Regions from separate parts of the Streptosporangium heterodermiicola genome, predicted to be linked through region 2. Evidence: riboswitches for the same ligand, from Rfam matches in the RefSeq annotation. Region 2 holds a riboswitch; each other region holds the start of a gene.

Region 1 (7,172 bases), on a different contig from region 2:
GATCGTGGAGTCGGGTTCGCTCACCACGGTGGTCACCGATCCCGACCACCCCTACACCCGTGGCCTGCTGGACGCCGTACCGCGCCCCGGGGCGGCACCGGGCACCCGGTTTCGCACCATGCCCGGCCGGGCGGGCGCCGGTCCCGACGACGCCGAGGGCTGCGGGTTCGCACCCCGATGCCCGCTCGCGGCGGCGGCCTGCGTGTCCGGGCCGCCGCCCCTGGAGACGCTGGAGGCGCTGGTCTTGAGAACGCCGGTCCGCGCCGACGCACACCGGTCGGCCTGCCTACGCCACCCCAGCCGCCCCGCGACCACAGAAGGGAAGGGGACCGGCCTGTGCTGGAGATCGTCGGAGTGAGCGCCGGTTACGGCGGGGGCCGCGGCGGCCGAGACGTCACGGCGGTGATCGAGGACGTCACGATGCGCGTGGCGGCGGGCGAGATCGTCGGGCTGGCCGGTGAGTCGGGGTGCGGCAAGACGACGCTGGCGCGGGTCGTGACCGGGCTGCACCGGCCCAGCGCCGGGGTGGTGCGCGTCGCCGGGGTGGACGTGCACGCGCTCCGGGGCCGGGCCCTGCGGGCCCATCGGCGGCAGGTCCAGATGGTGTTCCAGGACCCCTACCTCACGCTCAGCCCACGGCATACGGTACGACAAGCCCTCACCGAGCCGCTGCTCGTCCACCGGATCGGCGATTCCCGGGCCCGGTCCGCGCGGGTGGGCGAACTGCTGGACCTCGTCGGGCTCGACCCCCAGGTCGGCGATCGCCGTCCCGGGCAGCTGTCGGGAGGCCAGCAGCAGCGCGTGGCGATCGCGCGGGCGCTGGCTCTGGAGCCACGCCTGCTGATCTGCGACGAGCCGGTCACCGCGCTCGACGTGTCGATCCAGGCGACGGTGCTCAACCTGCTCTGCGACCTGCGTGACCGGCTCGAGTTCGGCTGCCTGTTCATCAGTCACGACCTCGCCGTCCTGTCCCAGCTCGCGGACCGGATCGCCGTCATGAAAGGAGGCCGGATCGTCGAGCAGGGCCCGACCGGGGACCTCATCACCCACCCCCGCCATCCCTACACCCGCACTCTGCTCGCGGCCACCCCCACCATGGACATCGCGACGAGCACCGATGCTCCCGAGGGCTGATCCTCGGGTGTCCCCGGCCGAGATGACACCCGGCGGTAACGTGTTCCCTCGTGAGGGGAACCTTCCGGCCTGTCCGGCCGACATGCCGAGCATGACCGTCACACGTCCGGAGACGCTCTCCTCCGGTCTCGCGCTTTCCTCCCGCGAAGAGGTGCGACCGGCATGACATCCACCGGACGGGAGACATCGGGCGCCCCCGCGCGATCCGGTGTCCGATCGTTCACCGGCACACAGCTCGCCCTGCTCGGCAGTGGGTTCCTCGTCAATCTCGTCAGCTTTTCCGTGTACCCGTACCTGGCGGTTCTGCTGCGCGACCGGATGGCACTGGGCATGGACCAGGTGGGCGTCGTTCTCGGGGTGGCGACGTTCGTGCAGTTCGCCGGAGGGGTGCCGGGTGCGGCCCTCGCCGAGCGGATCGGGCTCCAGCGATCCCTGGTGATCGCGATGGTCCTGCAGACCGTCGGATCGCTGGGGTTCCTCGTCGGTGGGGCCTGGCCGGAGGTGACGGTCGCCGCGCTGTTCCTGCGGTCGGCGGCCACCGGGCTCTACTCGCCCAGCGTCCGGGGTTACACGGTGCACGGTGCGAGCCCGGACGACCGGCCGAGGCTGATGTCGGCGAGCTACGCCACGGGCAACGTCGGCATCGCGGTCGGGCCGGTGGTGGGGTCGCTGTTCATCCACGACCCGGGCGGGATGTTCGTCGCCGCCGCGGTGCTGCACGCGGTGATGGCGATCGGGCACGCCTTCCTGCCCCGGGAGAGAAGAGACGAGCGCGAGGTGATCGAGCCACTGCGCCGGGCACTGCGCGGCCTGGCGGTGCTGCCGTTCGCCGTGACCGCCCTGACCCTCTACCTGTACATGCACTTCTACCAGTTCCTGTCCTCCTACGCCGAGGGCAGGCTGCCCACCGTCTTCTACGGATCGGCGATGATGGGCTACTCGCTGATGCTGGCCGTGCTGCAGCCCCTCCTGACCCGACGGGTCGAACGGATGCGCTACGCGCACGCGATGGCGGTCGGTTTCGGGTGTCTGGCCGTCGGCATGATCGCCTTCACCGGCGGGAACGCGATCATGGTCGCCGCCGGGATCCTCGTTCTTGGCGTCGGCAACTCGGTGCTCTTCCTCAAGAACTCCCTTGAGATGCTCAGCCGTACGAAGCGGTCGCCGACGGTCGTCTTCGGGCACCAGCGGCTGGCCGAAGGGATCGGCGCGTCCTTGAGCGGCCTCGTCGGCGGCGGCCTCTACCATCTGTTCGAGACCGCCGGGCACCTGCCCGGATTCTGGCTGGCCATCGCCGCCCAGTGCCTGCTGCTGCCGGTGATCGTGCTGCTCGCGGGCCGCCGAGGCGTCCTCGCCTGACAACGTCGGGGGCGACGCCCGATGCGGGCGTTCACCGCTGCGATCGGCCTCGAAGTCGCTCCGCCCGGAGAAAGGGAAGATCACGATAATGAAGGTGTTCCAGATCGGCGCAGCCGGAGGCGTGGGCCGCCGGCTCGCCCGCCAGCTCACCGCCCGCGGTGAGCTGGTCACCGGCATGCACCGTGACCCCGCGCAAGCCGAGACCGTGCGCGCGGCCGGTGCGACGCCGCTGGCAGGTGACCTCGTCGGCGACTCGGTGCAGGAGCTGGCACGCGGGCTCGGCGGGCATGACGCCGTGGTGTTCTCCGCCGGAGCCCACGGCACCGGCCCGGACATGACCACCGCGATTGACGGCAGGGGCCTGGAGAAGGCCGCGGACGCCGCCGCCCGGGCCGGAGTGCCGCGGTTCGTGCTCGTCTCGGCGTTCCCCGAGGCCGGGCGCGGCCCCCAGAGCACGGAGGGCTTCGAGCACTACATGAGGGTGAAGAAGAGCGCCGACGTCTACCTCGCCCGCACCGATCTCGACTGGCTCATCGTCCGGCCGGGGACTCTCCTGGACGAGCCGGGAACCGGCCGTGTCACCGCCGGCCTCGCGATCGAGTACGGAGGCGTGCCGCGCGATGACGTCGCGGCGTTCATCGACGCCGCCCTGCACGAGCCGGCACTGAGCCGCACGATCGTCGAACTCACCGCCGGCCAGACCCCCGTCGTCGACGCGGTCGCCAGGCTTGTGACCTCATCGACGGGCCGTCGCCCCTCCTGAACCCCGATCACACGGCAGAAGAGGGCGGTAACCGGAACGATGGGCTCCGTGGCGGACCCGGCACGGCCCGTGATCCGCGCTGGGCAGCGGCACCCACGCCTCGCCAGAGCGGGGCGCGGCTAGGGTCGCGGTATGCGCATCGTGTCGTTGTTGCCCGCCGCCACCGACATCGTGGCGGTGCTCGGGCTGGGCGCTGACCTGGTCGGACGCACCCATGAGTGTGACTGGCCGCCCGAGGTGGTGGAGGGTGTGCCGGTGGTCACGGCGGCGGAGTTCGCCGCGGACCGGATGAGCAGCAGGGAGATCTCCGACGCGGTGGGCGGCGCCGCCCACCGGGGCTCGTCGCTGTACACCCTCGACATCGAACGGCTGGCGGCCCTGGCCCCCGACGTGGTGCTGACACAGGACCTGTGCGAGGTGTGCGCGGTCTCCTACACGGGGGTGTCGCGGGCGGTGCGGCTGCTCGACTCCGGTCCGCGGGTGATCAGCCTGGAACCGCGCACACTTCCCGACGTGCTGCGCTGCATCGAGCACCTCGGTGAGGCGCTCGGGGTGGCGCACGTGGCGTCGCGGCGGGTCGCCGAGCTGGAGGAGCGGCTCGCGGCGGTGCGGTCGGCGGTCGCGGACCGGCCGAGGCCGCGGGTGGCGGCGATCGAGTGGCTGGACCCGCTGTGGCCCGCCGGTCACTGGGTTCCCGAGCAGATCCGGGCTGCGGGCGGTGAGCCGCTGCTGGCCGAGGCGGGCGAGCACACCACCGCCATCGACTGGGAGAGGCTGCGAGCCTCCCGGCCCGAGGTGGTGCTGCTGATGCCCTGCGGCTTTCCGCCCGATCGGACGCGAGCGGAGTGGCCTTCGCTGACCCGCCTTCCGGGCTGGGCCGACCTGCCGGCGGTCCGCGCGGGCCAGGTGTGGGTGCTGGACGGCCCGGCGTACTTCAACAGGCCCGGACCGCGCGTGGTGCGGGGCGTGGAGGTCCTCGCCCAGGTGCTCCACGGGGTGCCCGCCAGCGCTCCTGTCGAACGTGAGGAGGCGCACCGGGTCTGACGGGTGGTGCGGCCTTTGTCGTTGATGGGTGATGTGCGAGCATGGTCGGCGTAGGCGAGCGCGGACTGAGGAAGCCGGTGTGAATCCGGCGCGGTCCCGCCACTGTGATCGGCGAGCGAATCCCCACCACGCCACTGCCCCTCCCCGGGGTGGGAAGGCGGGGACGAGCCTCGACCCGAGAGCCAGGAGACTCACGCGGTCGCCTCCTCGATGAACTGGGGCGGATTTCCCCGGGGAGGAGCTGGGCTCTCGTGCCCGTCGAGCCGGTGGCCGCGCCGAGAAGCCCTGTGGCATTCCCTCTTTCAGATCCGCCCCGTTGTGCAGATTCCGTGAGAGGAACACGTCATGACGGGCAGACGCCCCATTCCCCTGCTGCTCGCCCTCCTGGTGTCCGGAGTGCTGGCCGCCTGCGGCGGCACCCCCGCTGAGAACATCCCGGCCGCCGCTCCGGCGGCCTCCGCGCCCGCGGGCTTCCCGCTCACCCTCGACAACTGCGGCGAGAAAAACACCTACGAGCGGCCACCGCGACGGGCGATCTCCATGAACCAGCACGCCACCGAGGTGATGCTGGCACTCGGCCTGGAGAAGTCGATGATCGGCACCGCCTACCTCGACGACAAGGTGCTACCGGAGTACAAGGCGGCCTACGACGCCATCAAGGTCGTCTCGAAGGAGTACCCGGCGTACGAGGCCCTCCTGGCGGAGGAACCCGACTTCGTCTACGGCGGCTTCGCCAGCACCTTCGACGAGAAGGAGGGCCGCAGCCGGGACGCCCTGCACAAGGCGGGCATCAAGACGTACCTGAACGTCGAGGAGTGCGCCAAGGGCGCGGTGTCGGTGGACCTGGTCGACACCGAGATCCGCAACGTCGCGAAGATCTTCGGCGTCTCCGGCCGGGCCGAACCGTTGATCACCACATTGCGGGCGACCCTCGACGGTGTGAAGACCAAGGTCGGCGACGCCGCCCCGGTCAAGTTGTTCGTCTACGACAGCGGCGACAAGACCGCCTTCACCGCCGGCGGCAAGGGCGTCGGCAACGAGATCATCAAGCTGGCCGGAGCCGAGAACGTGTTCGCCGACGTCGACAAGGTGTGGGGGGACGTGTCGTTCGAACAGGTCGCCGAGCGCGCGCCCGACTGGATCGTCATCTACGACTACGGCGACCAGCCGGTGGCCGACAAGGAGAGGTTCCTGCTGGCCAACCCGGCACTGAAGGACGTACCGGCCATCAAGAACAAGCGGTTCGCGGTGCTGCCTTTGTCGTCGGTGGTACTCGGCGTGCGGGCGCCGGGGGCCGTCGAGGCGCTGGCCCGGCAGCTGCACGCCGACCGGTTCCGGTGAGCGAGGCGATCGCGGGCGCCGTGCTTCCAGCGCGGCGCCCGGGACTGCCGTACCCGGTCGTGATCGGCCTGCTCGTGCTCCTGCTCGGCGGGGCGGTCACCGCGGCCGTCGCGGCCGGGTCGGTGGCCCTGCCGGCCGGGCAGGTGTGGGGCATCCTGCTCCACCACCTCCACCCCGCCCTGGCCGAACCGACCTGGACACCCGTGCGCGAGACCATCGTGATGGACGTACGGCTGCCGCGCGTCGTCCTGGCGGGGGTGATCGGCGCGGGCCTGTCGGTCTGCGGCATGGCCCTGCAGGCGCTGGTGCGCAACCCATTGGCCGATCCGATGCTGCTCGGGGTCTCCTCCGGCGCCAGTGTCGGGGCGGTCACCGTGGTGGTGTTCGGCCTGAGCGTGTTCGGCGCCTTCAGCCTGCCGATCGCGGCCTTCCTCGGGGCGCTGGCCGCGCTGGTGGCGGTCTACTTCCTGGCCCGCTCGGGCGGGCGCATGACGACGGTGCGGCTGGTGCTGGCCGGGGTGGCCACGGCCGAGGTGCTCTCAGCCGTGGCCAGCTTCCTGGTGGTGACCTCCAACGACCCGCACAAGACGCAGGCGGCGGTGCGCTGGATGCTGGGCGGCCTGGCCGGGACCACCTGGACGGTGGTGGGGATCCCGGCGGTGGCCGTCCTGGTGGGCACCGCCGCGCTGATCGGGGTGTCGCGGCCGCTGAACCTGCTGCTGGCAGGGGAGGAGGCCGCGGCCTCGCTCGGGCTGGACGTGCACCGCTTCCGGGCGGCGCTGTTCGTGCTGGTCGCCATGATGATCGGCACGATCGTCGCGGTCAGCGGGACCATCGGCTTCGTAGGGCTGATCATGCCGCACGTCGTGCGGCTGCTGATCGGCGCCGACCACCGCCGGGCCCTCCCGGCGACGGCGCTGCTCGGCGCGGCCTTCCTCATCGCGGCCGACCTGGCCGCCCGCACCCTGATCGCGCCGGAGGAGATCCCGGTGGGCATCATCACCGCCCTGGTCGGCGGGCCGTTCTTCCTGTGGCTGATGCGGAGGCGCTCCACATGACACTGACCATGGAAGAGGTGTCGGTCCGCGTCGGCGACCGCGACCTGGTCCGCGAGGTCTCGCTGGAGGTCGCCGACGGGGAGGTGCTGGCCCTGGTCGGACCCAACGGGGCGGGCAAGTCGACGCTGCTGCGTACCCTCTACCGGGCGCGCAGGCCGACCGGCGGCCGGGTGCTGCTGGACGGCGAGGACGTGTGGCGCATGCCCGCGGGCCGGCTGGCCCGCCGCCTGGCCGCGGTCCTGCAGGAGAGCGGCGGCGACTTCGAGCTGTCGGTGTACGACGTCGTCGCCATGGGCCGCACCCCGCACAAACGGGCCTTCGACGGCGACAACGCGGAGGACAAGGCGATCATCGCCGACGCGCTGGGACGGCTGGATGTGGCCGATCTGGCGTACGCGCCCTTCGACCGGCTCTCAGGCGGGGAGAAGCAACGGGTGCTGATCGCGCGGGCGCTGGCCCAGCGACCGGCCACG
Region 2 (7,172 bases):
GGCCGGGTGGGCAGGTCCCCGGGGAGTGCCGCCTCCGCGGGGACGACCGAGGCCGGGACGATCGAGGCCAGGGTGATCGAGGCCGGGGTGATCGAGGCCGGGACGATCGAGGCCGGGGTGATCGAGGTCAGGATGGTGAGAGCGACGACGGTGATCCCCGGCAGGCGGTGCATAGCGGTTCCTCCCCCTCTGATAACTACCTAGAGTTATCAGAGATTACCGAGTGTCGTGCGTTGCGACGGGATTGAGATGTTGAAGAGATTCTCTGCCCGAAATCGGGCAGGAAACTTGGTGTGTTCTCTCCCGGATGCGTATGGTCCTGCTCTGTGTCCACGGCACGGAATCCGCACGAGGATCTGATCACCCACCTGACCCGGACGAGCGCGCTCGGTCCGGGCGAGGCGGCGCGGGTCGTCGCGGACGTGCTGGCCTACTTCTCGGAGCCCGTCGACGAGTTCGTCCGGCGGCGTCACGCGGAGCTCAAGGCCAGGGGGCTGGTCAACGACGAGATCTTCCCCAGGGTGGCCGCCGAACTGGCGGTACGCCGTGTCGCGGCCCCCGAACTCTCCCTGCGGCAGCTTCGCCGCATCGTCTACGGGTAGCGGACGACGGCACCTCGATCGTTTACGGATGAACGGATAAGGAGCGGTTACATGTGCGGAATCGTGGCCTACGTGGGGCCCAAGGACGCGGCACCCATCCTGCTGGAGGGCCTGCAGCGTCTTGAGTACCGGGGCTACGACTCGGCCGGGGTGGTGGTCTCCAACAAGGGCCTCAAGATGCGCAAGGTCAAGGGCCGGGTGGCCGACCTGGCGGCGGTCGTGCCCGCGCGGTTCAAGGGCGGCCTGGGCATCGGCCACACCCGCTGGGCCACCCACGGCGCGCCCAGCGACGTCAACGCCCACCCGCACCTGTCCACCGACGAGCGCATCGGCGTCGTGCACAACGGCATCATCGAGAACGCCGACGAGCTGCGCGCCAAGCTGGAGGCCGACGGGGCGATCTTCCTGTCGGAGACCGACACCGAGGTGCTGTCGCACCTGATCGCCCGTACGGTGAAGGAGGCCGACTCGCTGGAGGAGGCCGTGCGGACCGCGCTCAAGCGGGTCGTCGGCACGTACGGGATCGCGGTGATCGACTCCGAGCGGCCCGGCGAGGTGGTCGTGGCGCGCAACGGCAGCCCCATCGTGCTGGGCATCGGTGAGAAGGAGATGTTCGCCGCGTCCGACGTCGCCGCGCTGGTCCGCTACACCCGCCAGGTGGTGCACCTGGAGGACGGCGAGATCGCCGTGCTGCGGGCCGACGGGTTCAACACCTTCGCCAGCGACGCGCGGGAGACGGCCAAGGAGACGCTGACCGTCGACTGGGAGGCCGGGCACTACGACACCGGCGGCTACGAGCACTACCTGCTCAAGGAGATCTCCGAGCAGCCCGACACGGTGGCCAGGACGCTGCGCGGGCGGCTGGACGACCGCTTCCACATCGCCCACCTGGGCGGCCTCAACATGGACGCGCGGGAGACCCGCTCGTTCCGCCGGGTGAAGATCATCGGCTGTGGGTCCGCGTACTACTCGGGCCAGATCGGCGCGCAGCTCATCGAGGAGCTGGCGCGCATCCCGGCCGACGCGGAGCCGGCGAGCGAGTTCCGCTACCGCAGCCCGGTGGTGGAGGCCGACACCCTCTACGTGGCGATCAGCCAGTCGGGGGAGACCTACGACACCCTCGCCGCCGTGCAGGAGCTCAAGCGCAAGGGCGGCAGGGTGCTCGGCATCGTCAACACCGTGGGCAGCGCGATCGCCCGCGAGTGCGACGGCGGCGTCTACCTGCACGCGGGTCCCGAGGTCTCGGTGGCGAGCACCAAGGCGTTCACCTCGACCGCCGTGGCCTTCGCGCTGCTCGCGCTGCACCTGGGCCGGGTGCGCGACCTGTCGCCCGCCGACGGCCGCAGGATCTGCGACGGCCTGCGGAGGCTGCCGGACCAGATCAAGGAGATCCTGGCGCTGGAGCCGCAGCTCAAGGAGCTGGCGGGCAGGTACGCCGAGTCGCCGAGCATGATGTTCGTGGGCCGGGTCAGGGGCTACCCGGTGGCCCGCGAGGGCGCGCAGAAGCTCAAGGAGATCTCGTACGTGCACGCCGAGGCGTACCCGGCCAGCGAGCTGAAGCACGGGCCGCTGGCGCTGATCGGGCCGGACATGCCGACGGTGGCGATCGTCCCCGACGACGAGCTGCTGGACAAGAACCTCACCACGCTGGGCGAGATCCGCGCCCGGGGCGGCCGGGTGCTCATGGTGGGCCACCGTACGGCCGATCCCAAGCTGGCCGACGACTGCGTCGTGGTGCCCAAGAACGAGACCGAGCTGGACCCGATCCTGCTGTCGATCCCGCTCCAGCTCTTCGCCTACCACGCGGCCGTGGCGCTGGGCCGGGACGTCGACAAGCCCAGGAACCTGGCCAAGAGCGTCACGGTGGAGTGAGTCCCGCCCTCGGATCCTGTGAAGCGATCGTCTCCGATATCCGGATTTTTGGTGTCTTTTCCGGTGGTCCGTGATCGAGTGCGGACCACCGGAAGTTCCGGCATACCCCACTTCATCACGGAAAGTGATGGGTAGGTAACCTGTGGAATAGGGGGTTCTTGGGGGGAAGGGGCGCTTATGCGCCGTAGGGGGTTTTTCGCATTGGCGGCGGGGGCCGTGCTCGTCGCGGGGTGCGGCACGGACGGCGCCGCCTCCGCGGTGAAGCGCCTGTTCCTCCTCGAACCGACCGCCGACGGCCACGGCTGGGACGGCATCGCGGGCAGGCTGGCGACCGTCCTGGTCCAGTCGGGACTGGTGAGCACCGCGATGGCCGTCGAGCGGGAGGGGGCCCTGGGCTCCGCCCCGCGCGACGCGTTCGGCGCCTTCCGCGGCCCCTTCGCGCGCGAGGGCAGGCTGCTCGTCACCTCGATGCCGATGGTGGCCGCCGCGGAGATCGCCAACACCGCGGCCGTGGTGAACGCCGCCACCCCCATCGCCCGCCTGGTCGGCGACTGGGCGGTCCTGGTCGTCCCCTCCGGCTCCAGCCTGCGTACCTTCGAGGACTTCGTCGCGCGGCTGCGGCGCGACCCCGCGAAGCTGACCGTCGGCGGCCGGTCGGAGGGCGGCTCCGACCACGTGCTCTACGGCATGATCGGCAAGTGCCTCGGGGTGGACACCCGGCTGCTGGAGTACGCCGGATACCTCACCCCCGAGGACGCCGCCGACGCGCTGCACGCCGGTGGGGTGGCGGCCCTGCTGGGGTCGGCGCGCGCCCTGCGGCCCGAGATCGCCGCGGGCCGCCTGCGGCCCCTGGTGGTCTCCTCCGGCGGCCGGATCGACGGGATCGACGCCCCGACGCTCATGGAGGTCGACGTCCGGCTGGAGTACAGCGACTGGTGCGGCCTGCTGGGGCCCAAGGACATGAGCCCGGGGGACCGGGACGCCGCGATCGCCCTGTGCGACGGTATCGACGCCACGCCGCGCTGGCGTGCCCTGTGCGCGTCCCACGGCTGGAGCCGGGTCTACCTCAGCGGCGACGAGTTTCGCCAGTGGCTCTCCACCGAGACGGCCCGCACTCGCGGTGTGCTTCACGAGCTCGGGCTGCTGAAGTCGTCCGACACAACTTGTTGGGGTAGTTGCGTCAGACGCCCCTAGATGTAGGATCCTGCTCGTTGCTGGTTCGCCCCGCGAGGGGCGAGGCAAGAGGGAACCCGGTGAGATTCCGGGACTGCCCCGCAGCGGTGAACGGGAACGAAAGCCGTCATTTGAGCACTGGGTGAGTCATGCCCGGGAAGCGACGGCCGGTAGGCGTGTGTGGTGTGCCCGTGAGTCCGAAGACCTGCCGGTGACGTGATTGTCCAGGGCCTCGTGGGAGGGCCCGCGGAACGAGGCGATCCGGCGTGCCCGGGATCGCTCGCGGACGCGTGCCCATCCGGCGGAGCCGTACGGGGAAGTCCGATCGAGCGAGGGGCACTACGTGACACAGGCATTGGCGGAGACCGCGGCGGGTACCGCGACGGGCGATGGCGACGTGGAGAATGTCGCGAATGCCGGAAACACCGGGAACGTCGGGAACGTCGGGAACGCGGTGTCGACCGCGACGGGCGGCGTCGGGAACGCCGGGATCGCGACGGACAACGGCGATGTCGAGAATGCCGCGAATGTCGAGAATGCCGCCAGCGCGTTGGACGGGCGCAGGCTGGCCATCGACGAGGCCGCCGCACGGGTGATCACCGATCCCGCCAACTCCAGGGTCGCCGCCGCGATGCTGGCCGGGCTGATCGCCGACGAGGCCGCCGGGCACGGCGTCCGTGACTTCTCCGAGTCCGTCGCCGCGACCCACGAGGCGGGGCTGATCCAGGACGGGCTCGCGGAGTTCGTGGCCGCCCACGCCGGGGTGCTGGACGCGTTGATCGACCCGGAGGCCGACGCCAGGTTCGAGTACTTCGGGCTGCGTACCGTCTATGACCGCTACCTGCTGCGCCACCCGAGGACCCGCAAGGTCCTGGAGCGCCCGCAGCACTTCTTCCTCCGGGTGGCCTGCGGCCTGTCCGAGACCGTCGAGGAGGCCGCCGAGCTGTACGCGCTCATGGCAACCCTGTCCTACCTGCCCAGCTCGCCCACGCTGTTCAACTCCGGCTCGCGCAGGCCCCAGCTCTCCTCGTGCTTCCTGCTCGACTCGCCCCGCGACGAGCTGGAGTCCATCTACGACCGCTACGGGCAGGTCGCGCGGCTGTCGAAGTACGCGGGGGGCATCGGGATCGCCTGGACCAGGGTCCGCTCGCGGGGCTCGCTGATCCGGGGCACCAACGGCCACTCCAACGGCATCGTGCCCTGGCTGCGCACGCTCGACTCCAGCGTCGCCGCGGTCAACCAGGGCGGCCGGCGCAAGGGCGCGGCCTGCGTCTACCTGGAGCCCTGGCACGCCGACGTCGAGGAGTTCCTGGAGCTGCGCGACAACACCGGCGAGGAGGCCCGCCGCACGCACAACCTGAACCTGGCCAACTGGATCCCCGACGAGTTCATGCGCCGCGTCGAGGTCGACGGGGTCTGGTCGCTGTTCGACCCCAAGGAGGTCCCGCACCTCACCGACCTGTACGGCGCCGCGTTCGACGACGCCTACCGGGCCGCCGAGGCCGAGGGCCGGTTCACCCGGCAGATCCCCGCCCGCACCCTGTACGGGCGGATGATGCGCACGCTCGCCCAGACCGGCAACGGCTGGATGACCTTCAAGGACGCGGCCAACCGGACCTCCAACCAGACGGCCAGGCCGGAGAACGTCATCCACCTGTCGAACCTCTGCACCGAGATCCTGGAGGTCACCGGCGACGCGGAGACCGCCGTCTGCAACCTCGGCTCGATCAACCTCGCCGCCCACCTGGCCGAGGGTTCCTCCGAGGACGGGATCGACTGGGCCCGGCTGCGCGCGACCGTCCGCACCGCCGTGCGGTTCCTCGACCGCACCATCGACCTGGGCTTCTACCCGACCCCCGAGGCGGAGGCGGCCAACCGGAGGTGGCGCCCGATCGGGCTCGGCGTGATGGGCCTGGCCGACGTGCTGTTCGCGCTGCGGCTGCCGTTCGACTCGCCGCGCGCCCTGGAGCTGTCCACCAGGATCTCCGAGGAGATCGCGCTCGCCGCGTACCGGACCTCCTCCGACCTGGCCGTGGAGCGGGGCCGCCACCCCTCGTACGAGGAGACCAGGGCCGCCGACGGGGTGCTGCACCCCGACCACTACGGGGCGGCGGGGTCGGCGGAGTGGGCGGAGCTCAGGGAGCGGATCGCCGGGACCGGCCTGCGCAACTCGCTGATGGTCGCGATCGCGCCGACGGCCACGATCGCCTCCATCGCGGGCTGCTACGAGTGCATCGAGCCGCAGGTCTCCAACGTCTTCAAGCGCGAGACCCTCTCGGGGGAGTTCCTCCAGGTCAACCGCTATCTTGTCCGCGACCTGCAGGCCCGTGGCCTGTGGACCCCGCTGACCCGCGACGCGATCAAGCGCGCCGACGGCTCCGTCCAGGACATCCCGGAGATCCCCGCCGACCTGAAGGCGCTCTACCGGACCGCCTGGGAGCTGCCGCAGAAGGCGCTGATCGATCTGGCCGCCGCGCGCACCCCGTACATCGACCAGTCGCAGTCGCTGAACCTCTTCATGGCCACGCCGACCATCGGCAAGCTCTCCTCGATGTACGCCTACGCGTGGAGGTCGGGCCTCAAGACCACCTACTATCTGCGCTCGCGCCCGGCCACCCGGATCGCGCAGGCCACCGTGGCGGCGCCGACGGTGCCCGAGCCGGAAGCCGTCGCCTGCTCGCTGGAGAACCCCGAGTACTGCGACGCCTGCCAGTAGCCGTCCCTGAAAGCTCCGCGAAAGGCATTCCCCGATGTTGCTCGACCCCGGCATGGATCTCACCCTGCGGCCGATGCGCTATCCCGAGTTCTACGAGCGCTACCGGGCCGCGATCCGCAACACCTGGACCGTCGAGGAGGTGGACCTCACCTCCGACCTCGCCGACCTGGCGAGGATGACGCCCGAGGAGCGCCACCTGATCAACCGTCTCGTGGCGTTCTTCGCCACCGGCGACTCGATCGTGGCCAACAACCTCGTCCTCAACCTCTACCAGCACCTCAACGCCCCCGAGGCGCGCCTGTATCTCAGCAGGCAGCTGTTCGAGGAGGCGGTGCACGTCCAGTTCTACCTGACCCTGCTGGACACCTATCTGCCCGATCCCGACGAGCGGGTCAAGGCCTTCGCCGCGGTCGAGCACATCCCCTCGATCCGGGACAAGGCGGAGTTCTGCTTCCGCTGGATCGACTCGCTCGGCGGGCTGACCAGGCTGGAGACGCGGGATGACCGGCGGGCGTTCCTGCTCAACCTGATCTGCTTCGCGGCGTGCATCGAGGGACTGTTCTTCTACGGGGCCTTCGCCTACGTCTACTGGTTCCGCTCCAGGGGCCTGCTCAGCGGCCTGGCCACCGGGACGAACTGGGTGTTCCGCGACGAGTCCATGCACATGGAGTTCGCCTTCGGTGTCGTGGAGACCGTACGGGCCGAGGAGCCCGACCTGTTCGACGACAAGCTCGCCGAGCAGGTCACCCGGATGATCGAGGAGGCGGTCGCGGCCGAGCTCGCCTTCGCGGCCGACCTGTGCGGCGACG
Region 3 (7,172 bases), on a different contig from region 2:
AGGACCTGGACACCCTGGACGCCTACTGCGCCACCGGTTCCCTGCGCCGGGCCGCCGACCTCCTCCACCTGCACCACAGCAGCGTCTCCCGCCGGCTCGAACAGATCGGCAAGGCCCTGGGCGTCGAACTCACCGAGCCCGCCGGGCTGGTACGGGCCGGACTCGCCCTCACCACCTGGCGGCTCCTCGACGACTGAGGCCCGAACGACGAGGCTCGTGGGCGAGTGGCGGTCGACACGTGGAACGCGCGCCGCGCCGCCGTGCTCGCGCACCCGGCCGGATCGGCCCCCCGACGACCGTGCCGCGCCGGCCCGGCCCGGCGCGTCACGCGGGGTAGCGGCGGGGGGTGAACACCACCCGGCTGCCGTCACCGCGCTCGGCCACCCGCGTGGTGGACGAGCCCACCAGCAGCAGGCAGCGCATGTCGACTACGCCGGGGTCCAGGTCGCCGAGGGTGGTGACGGTCATGCTCTCCCGGGACCCGCCGACGTCGCGGCCGACGACCACGGGGGTCTCCGGCGCCCGGTGCTCCAGCAGCAGGTCCCGCGCGGCGGCCACCTGCCAGGTACGGCTCTTCGACGCCGGGTTGTAGATCGCCAGGACGAGGTCGGCCTTGGCCGCGGCGCTGATCCGCCCGGCGACCACCTCCCAGGGCTTGAGCAGGTCCGACAGCGACAGCACGCAGTAGTCGTGGCCGAGGGGGGCGCCGGCCCTGCTCGCCACCGCGTGCGCCGCGGTCAGGCCGGGCAGCACTCGTACCGGCACGTCCGCGAACCTCGGCTCGCACGCCACCTCCAGCACCGCGCTGGCCATCGCGAACACCCCCGGGTCGCCCGAGGACACCACGGCCACCCTCGATCCGGCCGCGGCCAGCTCCAGCGCGTGCGCGGCCCGTTCGGCCTCCACCCGGTTGTCGGTGGGGTGGCGGCGCTGGCGCGGGTTGGGCGGGACGCGGTCCAGGTAGGGGCCGTACCCGACGAGCTCGTCGACACCGGCCAGCGCCTCCTGCGCCTCCGGTGTCAGCCACGGCCGCCCGGCGGGGCCGAGCCCCACCACGACCACCTCGCCGCGCGCCCTCACCTCGCCCGCGCTCCCGGTCCCGGCGGCTGGCGCGGGGCCCGCCGCGTTGACGGGGCTCGGGATCAGCGCCAGCGAGAAGTACGGGACGCTCGCGGGGTCGACCTCGGCGAGCGGGGCCAGCCGCTGCTGCCCGGTGGTGGCGCGCTCGACGTACCACGCCTCGCCGAGCCGCCCGGCCTCGGCCAGCGCGTCACGGACCTTGGTGAACGTACGGCCGAGTTTCAGCACCGCCGCCGAGTCGGTGGACGCCAGGCGCTCGGCGAGCACCTCGGCCGGGAGCGTTCCCGGCAGTACGGTCAGGACCTCGTCCCGCTCGACCAGCGGCCGCCCCAGGACCGCCGAGGCGCCGCTCACCGACGTCACGCCCGGCACGACCTCGGTGACGTAGCGGTGCGACAGGCGCTTGTGCATGTGCATGTACGAGCCGTAGAAGAGCGGGTCCCCCTCGCACAGCACCACCACGTCACGCCCGGCGTCCAGGTGGGCCGCCAGCCGCACCGCGCAGGCGGCGTAGAAGTCGTCGATCGCCCCCTGGTAGCCGCCGGGGTGGTCGGTGGTCTCGGTGGTGAGCGGGTAGATGAGGGCCTCCTCGACCTGGCCCTCCCGCAGGTAGGGGGCGGCCACCGAGCGGGCGATGCTCCGGCCGTGGCGGGCGCTGTGGAAGGCGATCACGTCCGCCTCGCCGATCAGGCGGGCGGCCTTGACGGTCACCAGTTCGGGGTCGCCGGGCCCGAGTCCCACGCCCCACAGCCGTCCGGTCACGTCGTCACTCATTCTTCCTCACTCGCCATCGCGTTGACCGCTGCGGCGGTCATCGCGCTTCCGCCCCGCCGTCCGTTCACGACCAGGTACTCCAGGTTCGCCGGGTGCTCGGCGAGGGCCTGCTTGGACTCGGCGGCGCCGATGAAGCCGACCGGGACGCCGAGCACGGCGGCCGGGCGGCCCGCGCCCTCCTCGACCATCTCCAGCAGCCGGAACAGCGCGGTCGGCGCGTTGCCGATCGCGACCACCGAGCCCTGGAGCCTGTCGCGCCACAGCTCCAGCGCGGCGGCGCTGCGGGTGGTGCCCAGTTCCGCGGCGAGTTCCGGCACCCGGGGGTCGCCGAGGGTGCAGACCACCTCGTTGCCCGCGGGCAGGCGCCGCCGGGTCACTCCGGAGGCGACCATCATGGCGTCGCAGAGCACCGGGGCGCCCGCGCGGAGCGCCTCGCGCGCCGAGGCCACGACACCGGGTGACCAGCGCAGATCGCTCACCAGGTCGACCATCCCGCAGGCGTGGATCATGCGGACCGCGACCCGGGCGACGTCGGCGGGCAGGCCGGACAGGTCGGCCTCCGCGCGGATGGTGGCGAAGGAGCGGCGGTAGATCTCCGCGCCGTCGCGGACGTAGTCGATCACAGTTCCCCTCTGGCGGCCGCCAGCGCGGCCGCGGTCTCCTCGATGCCGGAACAGGTCAGGCCGGTGCCGTCCAGCTCCAGGCGGTAGCCGTCACCGGTGGCGACCACATCCGCGACCCGCCCCCTCGGACGGCCGCAGCGCCTGCCGCACCCCGCCCAGTGCACGGGGAGCGTATCGGTGCCCGCCCCTCTCCCGGACGGCGGGGCCGTGCCGACGGTTATCGCGGTCGCCGCGTCGGCCTGGACGTCGGCCAGGGACTTGGCGCAGCCGGGGCGGCCGGTGCAGGCCGTCACACCGATCCACGGAGAGGCGGGATCGACGACGAGCCCGGCGGCCTCCAGGCGGGCGGCCGTGCCCGCGACCTCGGCGCGGTCCAGGCCGGGCAGGACCACGCCACGCCACGGCGTGAGCCGGATCTCCCCGCCCGAGGCGGCGTCCGCGAGCAGCAGTGCCGTCGCGGAGGTCAGCCGTCCCAGTGGGATCGCCACCCCGAGCGCGACCCGCGCGACCTCGTCGCCGATGTCGTCCCCGATGTCGTCGCCGTTCCCGTCTCCGATGCCATCTCCGGTGCCGCTCTCGATGTCGTTCCTGACGCCGCCCCCGGTGTCGCTTCGGGTGCCGCTTCCCGGGCCCGCCTCGCCTCCGGCACCGGTTTCGCTCCCTGTCCCGTTCGTGCTCCCGATGACGCCGACCGGTCCGAGGGGTACGACCCGCAGCCTTACCGGGTCGAAGGGCGTCGTACCGGGGAGGTCGAGGGCGGTTCGCACGCGAGCGGCGATCAGGGAGGGGCCGCCGGGGAGTTCGGCGATCCGCCAGGCGGTGACGTCCCGGGTGGCCAGCTCGTCGAGGAACGCCTCGGCGGCGGCGAGCAGGGCGGTCACGGCTCCGTCCAGCGGGACGCGCAGGCCGGTGTCGGTCCCGGCGAGGATCAGCGCGGCCTCGTCCGGCCCCGTGGGCAGGATCCCGGCGTCCGCGCCCAGACCGGCCACGTCTCCCCGGCCGTCGTCGAGGGCGAACATGAACCGCCCCGGCAGGGCGGCGAGGGCGGGGCTGGCGCACAGCCGCCGGTCCAGCTCACCGATCAGCGGTGTGACGTCGACGACCCCGCCGCCTTCCGGATGACCTGAACGGCTTGAACGACCTGGATGGCCTGGCTGGCCTGGATGGCTTGAACGGTCCGGGTGGTCCGGAGCGTCCATGCCACTTGGCCCGTTCAGGCCGTTCAGGTCGCTCGGTCCGCTCGGTCCGCTCGGTCTGTTCAGCCGGGCCGGTCCGTCCAGTCCGGTCAGCGGGGAGGCGAGGATGTTGCGGATCCGCTCGTGCGTCGCCGAGGGCAGCAGGCCCGCCCTCGCCATCCGCGCGGCGAACCCGTTCCCCGTATCGCTCTCCGTATCGCTTCCCGCGTCGCCGTCCGGATCCTCCGGGCCGAGGCCGCGTACCTGGACGTTCGCCCGGGAGGTCAGCTCGATGACGCCGCCGCCGTACGTCGACGCGGCCTCGGCGAGTTCGCGCAGCTGGGAGGGGGTGAGACGGCCGCCGGGCACGCGGACGCGGGCCAGGCCGCCGTCCGCGGCGGCATGGACCTGGAGCGCCCCGGGGCACGCGTCGAGTCGTGATCGTCCGGAAAAGTCGGCAATGGACACTCGAAGGATGTTAACGCCAGTTTCTTGCAACGAACCGGACTGCCGTAGTGTCATCGGTGGCGACGGCAAAGGGAGGAAGCCGGTGTGATTCCGGCGCGGTCCCGCCACTGTAACCGGGGAGCGAACCCCACCCGGGCCACTGTCCGACGACGGGCGGGAAGGCCGGGGTGAGCACCGATCCGGGAGCCAGGAGACTCCAGCCGTCGCGGCCGACGACGACCCGGGGCGAGGACCCCGAGGGAGGAAGCTCCGTGCGCTCTTCGCCGTTCCCCCGCGACACCGTGACATCGCCGTTCCCCCGCCACGCCGTGGCGTCCCTGGGCCGTACCGCCCTGCCTCTCCTGGAGTGTGGCGCGTGATCCTCCTGCTCTCGACCTCTGACACCGACCTGCTGAGCGCCCGCGCGAGCGGCGCCGACTACCGGCTCGGCAACCCCGCCAGGCTCGCCGCAGCCGACCTCCCGCCGCTGCTGGAGGGCGCCGACCTGGTCGTGGTACGCCTGCTGGGCGGGCGCCGCGCCTGGGAGGAGGGGCTGGACGCCCTGCTCGCCGGTCCCCGGCCCGTCGTCGTGCTCGGCGGCGAGCAGGCGCCCGACGCCGAGCTGATGGAGCTGTCCACCGTGCCCGGCGGGGTCTGCGCCGAGGCGCACGCCTACCTCGCCCACGGCGGCCCGGCCAACCTGACCGAGCTGCACCACTTCCTGTCCGACACGCTGCTGCTCACCGGCCACGGGTTCGCCGCGCCCGAGCCCACCCCCGCGTGGGGGACGCTGGAGCGCGAGGCGCGCGACCAGGACGGGCCCGTCGTCGGGGTGCTCTACTACCGGGCCCACCACGTGGCCGGAAACACGGCCTTCGTCGAGGCGCTCTGCTCGGCGATCGAGGACGCGGGCGCGCGGGCCCTGCCGGTGTACTGCGCCTCCCTGCGCACCGCCGAGCCCGGCCTGGTGGAGGTCCTGCGTACGGTGGACGCCCTGGTGGTGACCGTGCTCGCCGCGGGCGGCACCCGCCCGGCGACCGCGTCGGCGGGCGGGGACGACGAGGCCTGGGACGTCGGCGCGCTCGCCGAGCTGGACGTGCCGATCCTGCAGGGCCTGTGCCTGACGAGCAGCCGGGCCTCCTGGGAGGAGAACGACGACGGCCTGTCCCCGCTGGACGCCGCCACCCAGGTCGCGATCCCCGAGTTCGACGGGCGGATCATCACGGTGCCGTTCTCCTTCAAGGAGATCGACGAGGACGGGCTCACCGTCTACGTGGCCGACCCCGAGCGGGCCTCGCGGGTGGCGGGCATCGCGGTGCGGCACGCCGCGCTGCGGCACATCCCGCCCGCCGAGCGGCGGCTGGTGCTGATGCTGTCGGCCTACCCCACCAAGCACGCCCGCATCGGCAACGCCGTCGGCCTGGACACCCCGGCCAGCCTGGTGCGGCTGCTGGCCGCGCTGCGCGAGCGCGGGTACGACATCGGCGCCGAGGACGAGCTGCCCGGGGTGACCGGGCAGGACGGCGACGCGCTCATCCACGCGCTGATCGCCGCGGGCGGGCAGGACCAGGACTGGCTCACCGAGGAGCAGCTCGCCGGGAACCCGGTGCGCATCGCGGCGAGCCGGTACGCCGAGTGGTACGCCACCCTCCCCGCGGACCTGCGCGCCCGGATGGAGGAGCACTGGGGCCCGGCACCCGGCGAGCTGTTCGTGGACAGGTCGCGCGACCCGGAGGGCGAGATCGTGCTGGCCGCGCTGCGCTCCGGCAACGTGGTGGTCATGGTGCAGCCGCCGCGCGGCTTCGGCGAGAACCCCATCGCGATCTACCACGACCCCGACCTGCCGCCCAGCCACCACTACCTGGCCGCCTACCGCTGGCTGGCCGACGGCTTCGGCGCCCACGCCGTGGTCCACGTGGGCAAGCACGGCAACCTGGAGTGGCTGCCCGGCAAGTCGGCGGGCCTGTCGGCCTCCTGCGGCCCGGACGCCGCGCTCGGCGACCTGCCGCTGATCTACCCGTTCCTCGTCAACGACCCCGGTGAGGGCACCCAGGCCAAGCGCCGCGCGCACGCCACCCTGGTCGACCACCTCGTCCCGCCGATGGCCCGCGCCGACAGCTACGGGGACATGGCCAGGCTGGAGCAGCTCCTCGACGAGCACGCCTCCATCGCGGCGATGGACCCGGCCAAGCTGCCCGCGATCCGCGCCCAGATCTGGACGCTCATCCAGGCCGCCAGGCTCGACCACGACCTCGGCGTCGCCGACCGCCCGCACGACGCCGAGTTCGACGACTTCCTGCTGCACATCGACGGCTGGCTGTGCGAGGTCAAGGACGTCCAGATCCGCGACGGCCTGCACGTACTGGGAGCCGCTCCCGAGGGGCAGCCGCGCGTCGACCTGGTGCTGGCCATGCTCCGCGCCCGGCAGATGTGGGCGGGCAGCGAGGCGCTCGTCGGGCTGCGCGAGGCCCTCGGCCTGGCCGAGGACGGCAGCGCGGGACGGATCGGCGTCGACGAGGCCGAGACCCTGGCCCGTGCCCTGGTCGAGGCCATGGAACTGCGCGGCTGGGATCCGTCGGCGGCGGGGGAGGTGACCGCCGAGATCCTGGGCCGTACGGCCGCCTCAGCCGGTACAGGCGCGCCCGGCGCGGATCTCGGGACGGTGGAGCGGATCCTGCGGTTCGCCGCCGTCGAGGTCGTGCCCCGGCTGGCGCGTACCACCGACGAGATCGACGCGATCCTGCACGCCCTCGACGGCGGTTACGTCCCGGCCGGGCCGAGCGGGTCGCCGCTGCGCGGGCTGATCAACGTGCTCCCCACCGGCCGCAACTTCTACTCGGTCGACCCCAAGGCCGTGCCGAGCAGGCTGGCGTGGGAGACGGGCCAGGCGATGGCCGACTCCCTGCTGGAGCGCTACCGCGCCGACACCGGAGACTGGCCGCGCTCGGTCGGGCTGTCGGTCTGGGGGACCAGCGCCATGCGTACCGCGGGGGACGACGTCGCCGAGGTGCTGGCGCTGCTCGGCGTTCGGCCGGTCTGGGACGAGGCCTCGCGCCGCGTCACCGGCCTGGAG
Region 4 (7,172 bases), 450 kb from region 2:
CACGGTCTTGCGCGCGCTCCGCCCGCCGACCGTCACGGGTGCGGTCGTGCCGTCACCCTGCTCGATCTGGCGGAGACCGTTCTCCTCGTTGACCTCGCCCAAGATGATCGAGGCGCTGGGCCCGTCCGCGGCGGACGGCGTCGCGGTGGCCGACATCGCGGTGGCCGACATCGCGGTGGTCGGTGTCGCGGCGAGGAGCAGAGATGCCCCCAGGGTGACCACGCCCAGGGCCGCCACGGCCGAGCGACGTCTGCGATTGCGAGTTGTTGCTTTCATTGCGCTTCCTTCTTCATTGAGCAAGGCGTCCGTTCGTGCCGCTCCGGGCCTCGGGGCCGCGCGTGAGGCGCGACCCCCGTCACGGGTGCCGATGTGCGCTGGTTGGGTTCACTCGTCGGTCACGCTCGCGCGCGGCAACTCCTTCCCGCCACCATCGGTGAGCACGAGCGTCGCGGTCGCACCGGACTCGACGGGTGCCGGGAGTTCGCGCGAGACGTACGCGTCACCTGTGAGTCGCACTCGTCAGCGTGCTTCCGGTCGAGCCGTCGACCAGGGCGGCCGTCACGTCCTGGCCGACGAGGGTTGTGAAGCTGTGCCGGCGGACGCCACCGTCCCCAGCGGCTCGAACGCCTTGGTCGTACTCGACGATTTCCTCGTCGTCGGCATTTCTGTCGTCGCCATTCGAATAACTCGAATCCTCTTCGATTTGGTACTGACCACAGCCTTGATAAATGCGAGACCCTTTGTCAAGGGTTTCGATTCGTGAACTTTCCTGGCTGATCGACGGATTCCCAACCGGGAATTCGAGCATGTCGAATCGACGGTTCATCTCGACACCGGCGTGGGCCGTCGACGGTCGCGGCCACGGTGATGGGCACCGCGGCAACCGGTTACGCCGCTTGTCGCGAGGGGAGACAGACCCCCGCCGCACGTCGAGCGCGAGCCCGGTCACCGGCGGGCGGCGTTCGAAGGCCGTCAGGCGCGCGCTTGCTCGTGCCGACCCTGAGGTTCACCCGGTGGACCTGGCCACCGGCTGCGTTGTCAATGGCCGGTCGCCAAGCGAATCAGAACAATTCGAGGAGAGCCTCGCATTAATTGTGAAAAGGCCTCCAGATCGCTGCGGAGCGGGATTTTCCCGATCTCGTCCGTGTGGCAACGGCGAACTTCAGCTGTCCTTCACGAACCGCCCTCATAGGCGTTCGTGTTGACGTGCGCCGGCCTCGATTCAACCCAGCGCGGACGGCCGGACCCCGCCGCCCGCCGCACCGGCCCGCCCGCCGTACCGAACACCGCGCCGACCGTGAACGCACTGCCGCCCGCTCCGCTCGTGTTCATCAGGAACGCTCGAATGGTGGGAGTGACACCTCTGCCGTCCCGCTTCCGACGCGCGGGCCTGGCGGCCCTGTGCTTCGGGTCGGGTTGCCGCCGGATGACATGGTTACCAACAGCGAGAGCGACCTACCTTCGCCTTCGCTATCAGGTGTCCCCGGCCTGTCGTAGCCGGTCCAACGCGTCATTGACCAGGCGACCGAGGTTTCCCAGTTCGTACACCATCCGGTGATGCTCGTTGTCCTCCCAAGCCCTGATGGCCGCCCCGAGGTCGCCCGACCTCCCCGCAGTGATGACGATCTCTTGGCCGTTGACGCGCTTCGTGGCCGCATCGCCCAGGATGACCCAGCCGTACACGGTCACATCCCACGAGCGGCCAGGATCAGGTCAACCACCTTTCCCGGCTGTTCCTGTCCGACAGCCTGAAGATCAGGGCCGTTGCGGATGGACACCAGGTAGCACCCCGAGCGTGACTCCATGGTCACCGTGACATCGCGCCGGCCTTGGGGCCCGATCACCGCGAGTTCCGGCGGGTGTCGCTTCACCCACGTCCGGGAGTCAGGTCGGTTCGGCCAGGTGGGGAGGTCCACATGGTTGCCGTAGAGTCCGAGGCTGATCGTGTTGTGGCGGTGGGCACGAATGCCGTGCTCGGTGAGAAGTCGGTGCACGACGGCCAGAGCCCTGTCCTGGCTTTCCGCTGTGGCGTCGGTGATCACCTCGCCGCACTCGTCGCCACCCTGACTTTCGCTCTGCCTCTCTGTTTCGCCTTGCGTCACTCTCATAACACCCGCCTTTCCTCTCACAGGTGCGCGCTCTTTGGGGCCCTCATGGTTCCGACCCGTTTCTGAGAGCACCGGCAAGGGCATCGCTTACAGCGATAGGAGTGCTAGGGGAAAGATCGCTCACAGCGATACGCTCACTCGGTGGATGTGCGGACTTTCCCAGATGCCCTTAAAGCGATCATGGAGCAGCGAGGGTGGACCCAGACCGATCTCGCCCGTGAGCTAGGTGTTTCTCAGGCATGGGTCTCCGAGGTGTCCCGAGGTCAGAAGGACACCGGCATGGCGAAGGCCATCAACCTGCTGGCGCGCGTGGGCTGGGAAATACGCATATCGCCCAAAGTGGAGGAGTCCGTGGAACGCAGGGAATTTCTGGCAGCCGCCGCATCCGTTATCTTCGTTCCTTCTACCAGTGCGAATCCCTATCAAGACCCCAACTATGTGAACACGTTGGCTACGTCACTTGCTCGCAGCCGCTATGAACTTGGCGGAATTCCCCTCATGTCGCGTGCGTCAAGTCACATGCAGCACGTTGACAGAGTATTGAAAGACGTCAGCGAGCAGCCCCTGCAAAAAGCGGTTTCTGAACTCATGTATCAGGTCACCCTCGTTCTGTATGACGCAGGCAAGCTTGCCCAGGCCGACCGGACCGGTGGAATCGCGCTTGACCTCGCACTCCGAGCCCAGGACTTCAAGAGCCAGGCCCGCGCGTACGACAGCCTGAGCCGGGTCAGTCTCTACCGAGGTGATCACGCCCGAGGAGTCACCTACGCCCAGCGAGGACTACTGGTCCCGGACATCACCAGCAGCCAGCAGGCATCTTTGAACATGCGCCTTGGGCGCTCCCTTGCGCTCATACCGGAGCAGAAAGCAGCGTCCCGGAACGCGCTTGATCGCGCGCTCAACGTCGGAGGGCTTTCCCCCTTCGGAGAGGCCGCCTTGGCGGGTGACGTCGGCATAGGGCTGAGCCACCTTCGCGAGTACGGGGAAGCCGGAACACTGCTGAACGAAGCGGCCAGCACGATCGGGCAATGGTCACCGCTTTTCCGAGCACAGTACCTGGGACGGCAGATACAAACGGCGCTGAGGGCTTCCGACCTGTCTTTCGCAGCCGATCGGATGAACGAACTGGCGCGAGCGCTCCCGTTCGTCGCTTCGGCGAGAGTCAACAAACGGGTTCACGAAATACTCCGAGCGTCCCTCAAATGGAACGCCACCCCGGAGGTACGGCAGGCGCGCGAACACCTGCAATCCATGATTTCCCCTGAAGCGTCATCACCCGCCGTATGACATCGGGTCTCATGGCGTGCCCGTTCTTTCGGAATCCTGCGGACAGTGGTGATGGGTTGCAGATTCAGTCCTGTCCAGGAGGGGGCGCCGTCTTCTTGCTCAGCCATTCCAAGTAAGGGGTCGAACCACCGTCGATCGATGTGAAGGTCACCTCGGGATTGTTCCACGGATGCTCGGATATCAAATGTGATTCCAGGTCCGGGTAGCGCTCCACGGTCGTCCTCAGGAAGATCTGCCACTCTTCCCCTTCGCCCGTTTTCCCCTCATGCCAGAAAACAGACTGTGCAGGTCCGAGGACTTGGCCCGATGCTGCCAATTTCGCACGGATGGCAGATCTGAGAAGATTCATCGCCGCATCACGGCTGTCCGCTGTGGTGGAAACCTGAAGGTAGCCAGTCATGCGGTCAAGCCTAGATCAACTCCCCCGGATCCGGTACGGAAGAGCGAAGACGGCTTCCGGGTGCCTGGAACGCATCTTTATGAAGTCCCTCCACTTCACGATGAGCCCGTTCTTTGGCGGCCTTGCGGACAGTGGTGATGCGTTGCCGTGCCGGCTCAGTTGTCAGTGGCCGCTTCCGGCGTAGCGCTGCTCGGCCAGGGGGAGCGTGATCTCTTCGGCAGGCGGGTTATGCTCGTGGCGCGGTTGGTTCTCCCGGGGCCGTGGTGGTGCCGGGAGTCGTAAGAGGGAACCCGGTGTGATTCCGGGACTGCCCCGCAGCGGTGAGTGGGAACGAACGCCGTCATTGGCACTGGGTGTGTGTGCATCTGGGAAGCGACGGTCAGTAGGAAGTGTGTAGGACGCCCGCGAGTCCGAAGACCTGCCAGTCGCTCGTGCGCCGTCCGGTGTGCGGTGATCCGTGGCCTCGTGGGAGGGCCTGGGATGCGTCTTTCGCATGTCCTCGCTCGTGGCTGTGGGTCGGCATGGCATGAGCCGAGGGAAGGACGCCATGAGCAAGGTCACCACGACCGTTTTGGGGTACCCGCGTATCGGGGGCCGTCGCGAGTTGAAGCGGGCGACGGAGGATTACTGGGCCGGGCGCACGGACGCCGCCGGTCTGAGAGAGACGGCCGCTGGTTTGCGGCTAGGGGTGTGGCGGGAGTTGTCGGGGGCGGGGTTGGATGGGGTGCCGTCCAACACGTTCTCGTTGTATGACCAGGTGTTGGACGCGATCGCGTTGGTGGGTGCGGTGCCCGAGCGGTTTTCCGGGGTCGCGGACCCGTACTTCGCGATGGCCCGCGGCGCCGAGGGGGTCGCGCCGCTGGAGATGACCAAGTGGTTCGACACCAACTACCACTAGTTCAGTCGCAAAGGCAACTATTCACGGGGGAGCGGTCGGCGTAGCAGCTCATTGAGCGATCGATGCTCTGAGCTGCCGGGACGTCTGGGCAACCGGCCATGTAGGTCCCTGAGTTACATGATCGAGATCGCGTTGGCGGGTCGATCCGCGAGGACTTTCATTACAGGGTCAAGGCAGTCCGCCTGCGGCGGCCTGCGCGCGTCGGGCGGTCGCTGGCCGCGCTGCGGCTCTTCGGCCGGTCGCGACCAGCGCCACCCACGCGCTATCCCGCTTGGTAGCCGGACAGCTAAAGCTCAAGGACCTGCCCGCGTTTAGTCATTTAGTAAGTCCGATTTGCGGTTAGAGTACGGACCTTAATCTCCTACCTCATGGCAGCCTCACCCAAAGCTGTTCCGCCGACCTCACCTGGTTAGCGTTGCCTCCTTTGCTGTCGGTGTGCATCGTTAGCATGCGGTTATGAGCACGAAGCGACCTGCTATACCCCGTGATCTACGACGACGCGTCCTCATCGAGGCTGGCCATCGCTGCGCAATCCCGACCTGCCGTGCCACGCCGGTAGAGATCGCACATATCATCCCGTGGGCAAAAGCAAGAAAGCATGAATTCAAAAACTTAATCGCCCTATGTCCAAACTGCCACACACGATTCGACGACCCAAATAACCCTCTCGATCGCAAGGCTATGCGGCAATACAAGGCCAACCTTAACCCGCTTTTGTTTAATTTTGGAGGGAGATCTGATCAGATCGCGCTGGCCTCTTCCTATCAGGAGTTCAGGGCAAACTTCGCTGCTTGGGTTTTTTCCACACAAGCGCTCGGCGCCGCGAAGGCGAAAGCGAATTCCTCCGCCGAAAAAATCGCAGAGCTCAGAAGAGAATCAATCGAACGATTTGCGGACGCCATGGTTTCGTCTATAAGTTTTAAGTTAGTCTGGGAAAATACCAAGGTGCCCGAAATTGCCGGAACGATCATATGTCATGTCGCCGATTGGTCTGATGAAATCTTTGAAAGCCCTTGTCCTTCTTTCGTAGAACTGACTGAACGTGATATTTCGGAGGAACTTTCTGAAATTTCATCGGAGCTGCATCTTTCTGTTTGTGAGGAGATTGGCATTTTGGATGCCGAATTCTGATGCTAAATGAATGGATTTCAATGTTCTCGGTATCTCTCGGATTCTCTGAGACGATCATCTGATTGTCACTGGCGGCTTCAGGTAGAACTAAGGCGTCAGCGCTTCGCGCCGTTGCACGGCGGGGCACGCCCACCCGCGCCGGACGGACATCGGGGCCGGGCATGCGGCCTGGAGGCCGGTCCCGTCCCGCGCCCGCCCGGCGCGGGTGGCCGGACCCCGCCGCCCGCCACACCAGCCTGCCCGCCGTACCGAATGTGCTCGCCGACCGTCAACGCGCTATCACCAGCCACTTACCGCTGCAGCAAACAGCTGGGATATTCGGCACAACCGAAGGTTCACTGCATTTTCCTCGACAACAGCCAGTATTACAGGCTCATCGAACTGTGAGTTTGCCTTTAAATCCTCATTTCCCCTATGAGGGGCCGTAAGCACGAAGGCCGTGACGATCGCTCACTTCGAATATCACCGCGCTCAGTCGGGCGATCGGCTGCCGCGTCCCTCCTTCGTCGGGACTTGCCATCGAATGACTATGGCAACGCAAGCGATGCAAGCATTTTTCTATGCCGTATCGTCAGCTCTGTAATCCGAAGGTACTGTGTGTTTCTGTCGACTCTCAGTGCTTAACATTCAGATTCTAATCCTAGAGGCTTGCACCTTCAATCGTAGCGATTATGCTATCTGCTTCTTGCTTGACCTGCGGATTGCGGAGCCATGCGCGAATTAAGCTGTGAATCAAAAAAGCTTCATGATGACCCAGGCGCGTTGCCAAAAACTTCAATTTGTATTGATGGTCGAGGTTGGAACAGTCAGAAATGGCGGAAAGGAGGTGGTCAACAGACCTAGCAAGTATTTCAGATAGCCATTCCAACTCTAAAGTCGCATTGTTTAAAAGCTCGTCCTCCGGCTCTTGGCTGCCAGGTAAAAAGAGGATTTTAAGGTCGCTGGACTTTTTTGCCAGCGACGAATCTCTTTGATCTCCGTCTAGGATTGCAAATGATTTGAATTGGGAAGATCGTGCGAATACGCGTATTCCAGATAGTACTTCGGAGGCGCTTCCAGCGGAAATTATCTCCAACTCACGCAATAACCAAGGTGCTAGCTCTCCGCACAAGGACTGAAATAAGGTCTTCGCGAACTCGTCCTCCACTAAGACGAAAGCCTTTACTGGTGTTTCGATGCCAACGGAATCTCTTATTTGAGCTCTAGAATTCGGTGTGATTACTCTGATCTTTTGTCCATTCCTGACGCACATTCTAATATTTTCAAGTGGGAAGCGACCCAGGACTTCAGGTGAATGTGTTGCCACAAGCAGTTGTGCTTCTTTTGCAAGTGTTCGCCTTGCGATTTC

The links. A riboswitch is a leader RNA that binds a small molecule or an ion and turns the genes downstream of it on or off. The one in region 2 is predicted to bind cobalamin.
Region 1: it holds a riboswitch for cobalamin, as region 2 does, so the genes downstream of both, ACSC1Q_RS35050 (ABC transporter substrate-binding protein) here and ACSC1Q_RS04710 (ribonucleoside-diphosphate reductase subunit alpha) in region 2, are expected to answer to the same signal.
Region 3: it holds a riboswitch for cobalamin, as region 2 does, so the genes downstream of both, cobN (cobaltochelatase subunit CobN) here and ACSC1Q_RS04710 (ribonucleoside-diphosphate reductase subunit alpha) in region 2, are expected to answer to the same signal.
Region 4: it holds a riboswitch for cobalamin, as region 2 does, so the genes downstream of both, ACSC1Q_RS06665 (uroporphyrinogen decarboxylase/cobalamine-independent methonine synthase family protein) here and ACSC1Q_RS04710 (ribonucleoside-diphosphate reductase subunit alpha) in region 2, are expected to answer to the same signal.

Annotation. Positions count from the first base shown of each region.
Region 1 covers NZ_JBPJSR010000022.1:130,919-138,090, forward strand. The annotation lists gene ACSC1Q_RS35025 (dipeptide/oligopeptide/nickel ABC transporter permease/ATP-binding protein) at 1-358, shown strand, start outside; gene ACSC1Q_RS35030 (ATP-binding cassette domain-containing protein) at 337-1,134, shown strand; gene ACSC1Q_RS35035 (MFS transporter) at 1,297-2,493, shown strand; gene ACSC1Q_RS35040 (NAD(P)H-binding protein) at 2,582-3,256, shown strand; gene ACSC1Q_RS35045 (cobalamin-binding protein) at 3,389-4,300, shown strand; cobalamin riboswitch at 4,315-4,513, shown strand; gene ACSC1Q_RS35050 (ABC transporter substrate-binding protein) at 4,646-5,641, shown strand; gene ACSC1Q_RS35055 (FecCD family ABC transporter permease) at 5,638-6,699, shown strand; gene ACSC1Q_RS35060 (ABC transporter ATP-binding protein) at 6,696-7,172, shown strand, end outside.
Region 2 covers NZ_JBPJSR010000002.1:192,251-199,422, forward strand. The annotation lists gene ACSC1Q_RS04690 (N-acetylmuramoyl-L-alanine amidase) at 1-173, opposite strand, end outside; gene ACSC1Q_RS04695 (hypothetical protein) at 327-602, shown strand; gene glmS (glutamine--fructose-6-phosphate transaminase (isomerizing)) at 654-2,474, shown strand; gene ACSC1Q_RS04705 (tripartite tricarboxylate transporter substrate-binding protein) at 2,676-3,668, shown strand; cobalamin riboswitch at 3,673-3,874, shown strand; gene ACSC1Q_RS04710 (ribonucleoside-diphosphate reductase subunit alpha) at 3,991-6,363, shown strand; gene ACSC1Q_RS04715 (ribonucleotide-diphosphate reductase subunit beta) at 6,398-7,172, shown strand, end outside.
Region 3 covers NZ_JBPJSR010000013.1:234,740-241,911, forward strand. The annotation lists gene ACSC1Q_RS27275 (PucR family transcriptional regulator) at 1-197, shown strand, start outside; gene ACSC1Q_RS27280 (precorrin-2 C(20)-methyltransferase) at 325-1,854, opposite strand; gene ACSC1Q_RS27285 (precorrin-8X methylmutase) at 1,851-2,477, opposite strand; gene ACSC1Q_RS27290 (ferredoxin-like domain-containing protein) at 2,474-4,120, opposite strand; cobalamin riboswitch at 4,167-4,339, shown strand; gene cobN (cobaltochelatase subunit CobN) at 4,476-7,172, shown strand, end outside.
Region 4 covers NZ_JBPJSR010000002.1:638,140-645,311, forward strand. The annotation lists gene ACSC1Q_RS06630 (hypothetical protein) at 1-276, opposite strand, end outside; gene ACSC1Q_RS06635 (hypothetical protein) at 385-516, opposite strand; gene ACSC1Q_RS06640 (hypothetical protein) at 500-826, opposite strand; gene ACSC1Q_RS06645 (hypothetical protein) at 1,474-1,683, opposite strand; gene ACSC1Q_RS06650 (hypothetical protein) at 1,686-2,108, opposite strand; gene ACSC1Q_RS06655 (helix-turn-helix domain-containing protein) at 2,250-3,395, shown strand; gene cutA (divalent-cation tolerance protein CutA) at 3,460-3,795, opposite strand; cobalamin riboswitch at 4,023-4,235, shown strand; gene ACSC1Q_RS06665 (uroporphyrinogen decarboxylase/cobalamine-independent methonine synthase family protein) at 4,343-4,693, shown strand; gene ACSC1Q_RS06670 (HNH endonuclease) at 5,150-5,824, shown strand; gene ACSC1Q_RS06675 (OLD family protein) at 6,465-7,172, opposite strand, start outside.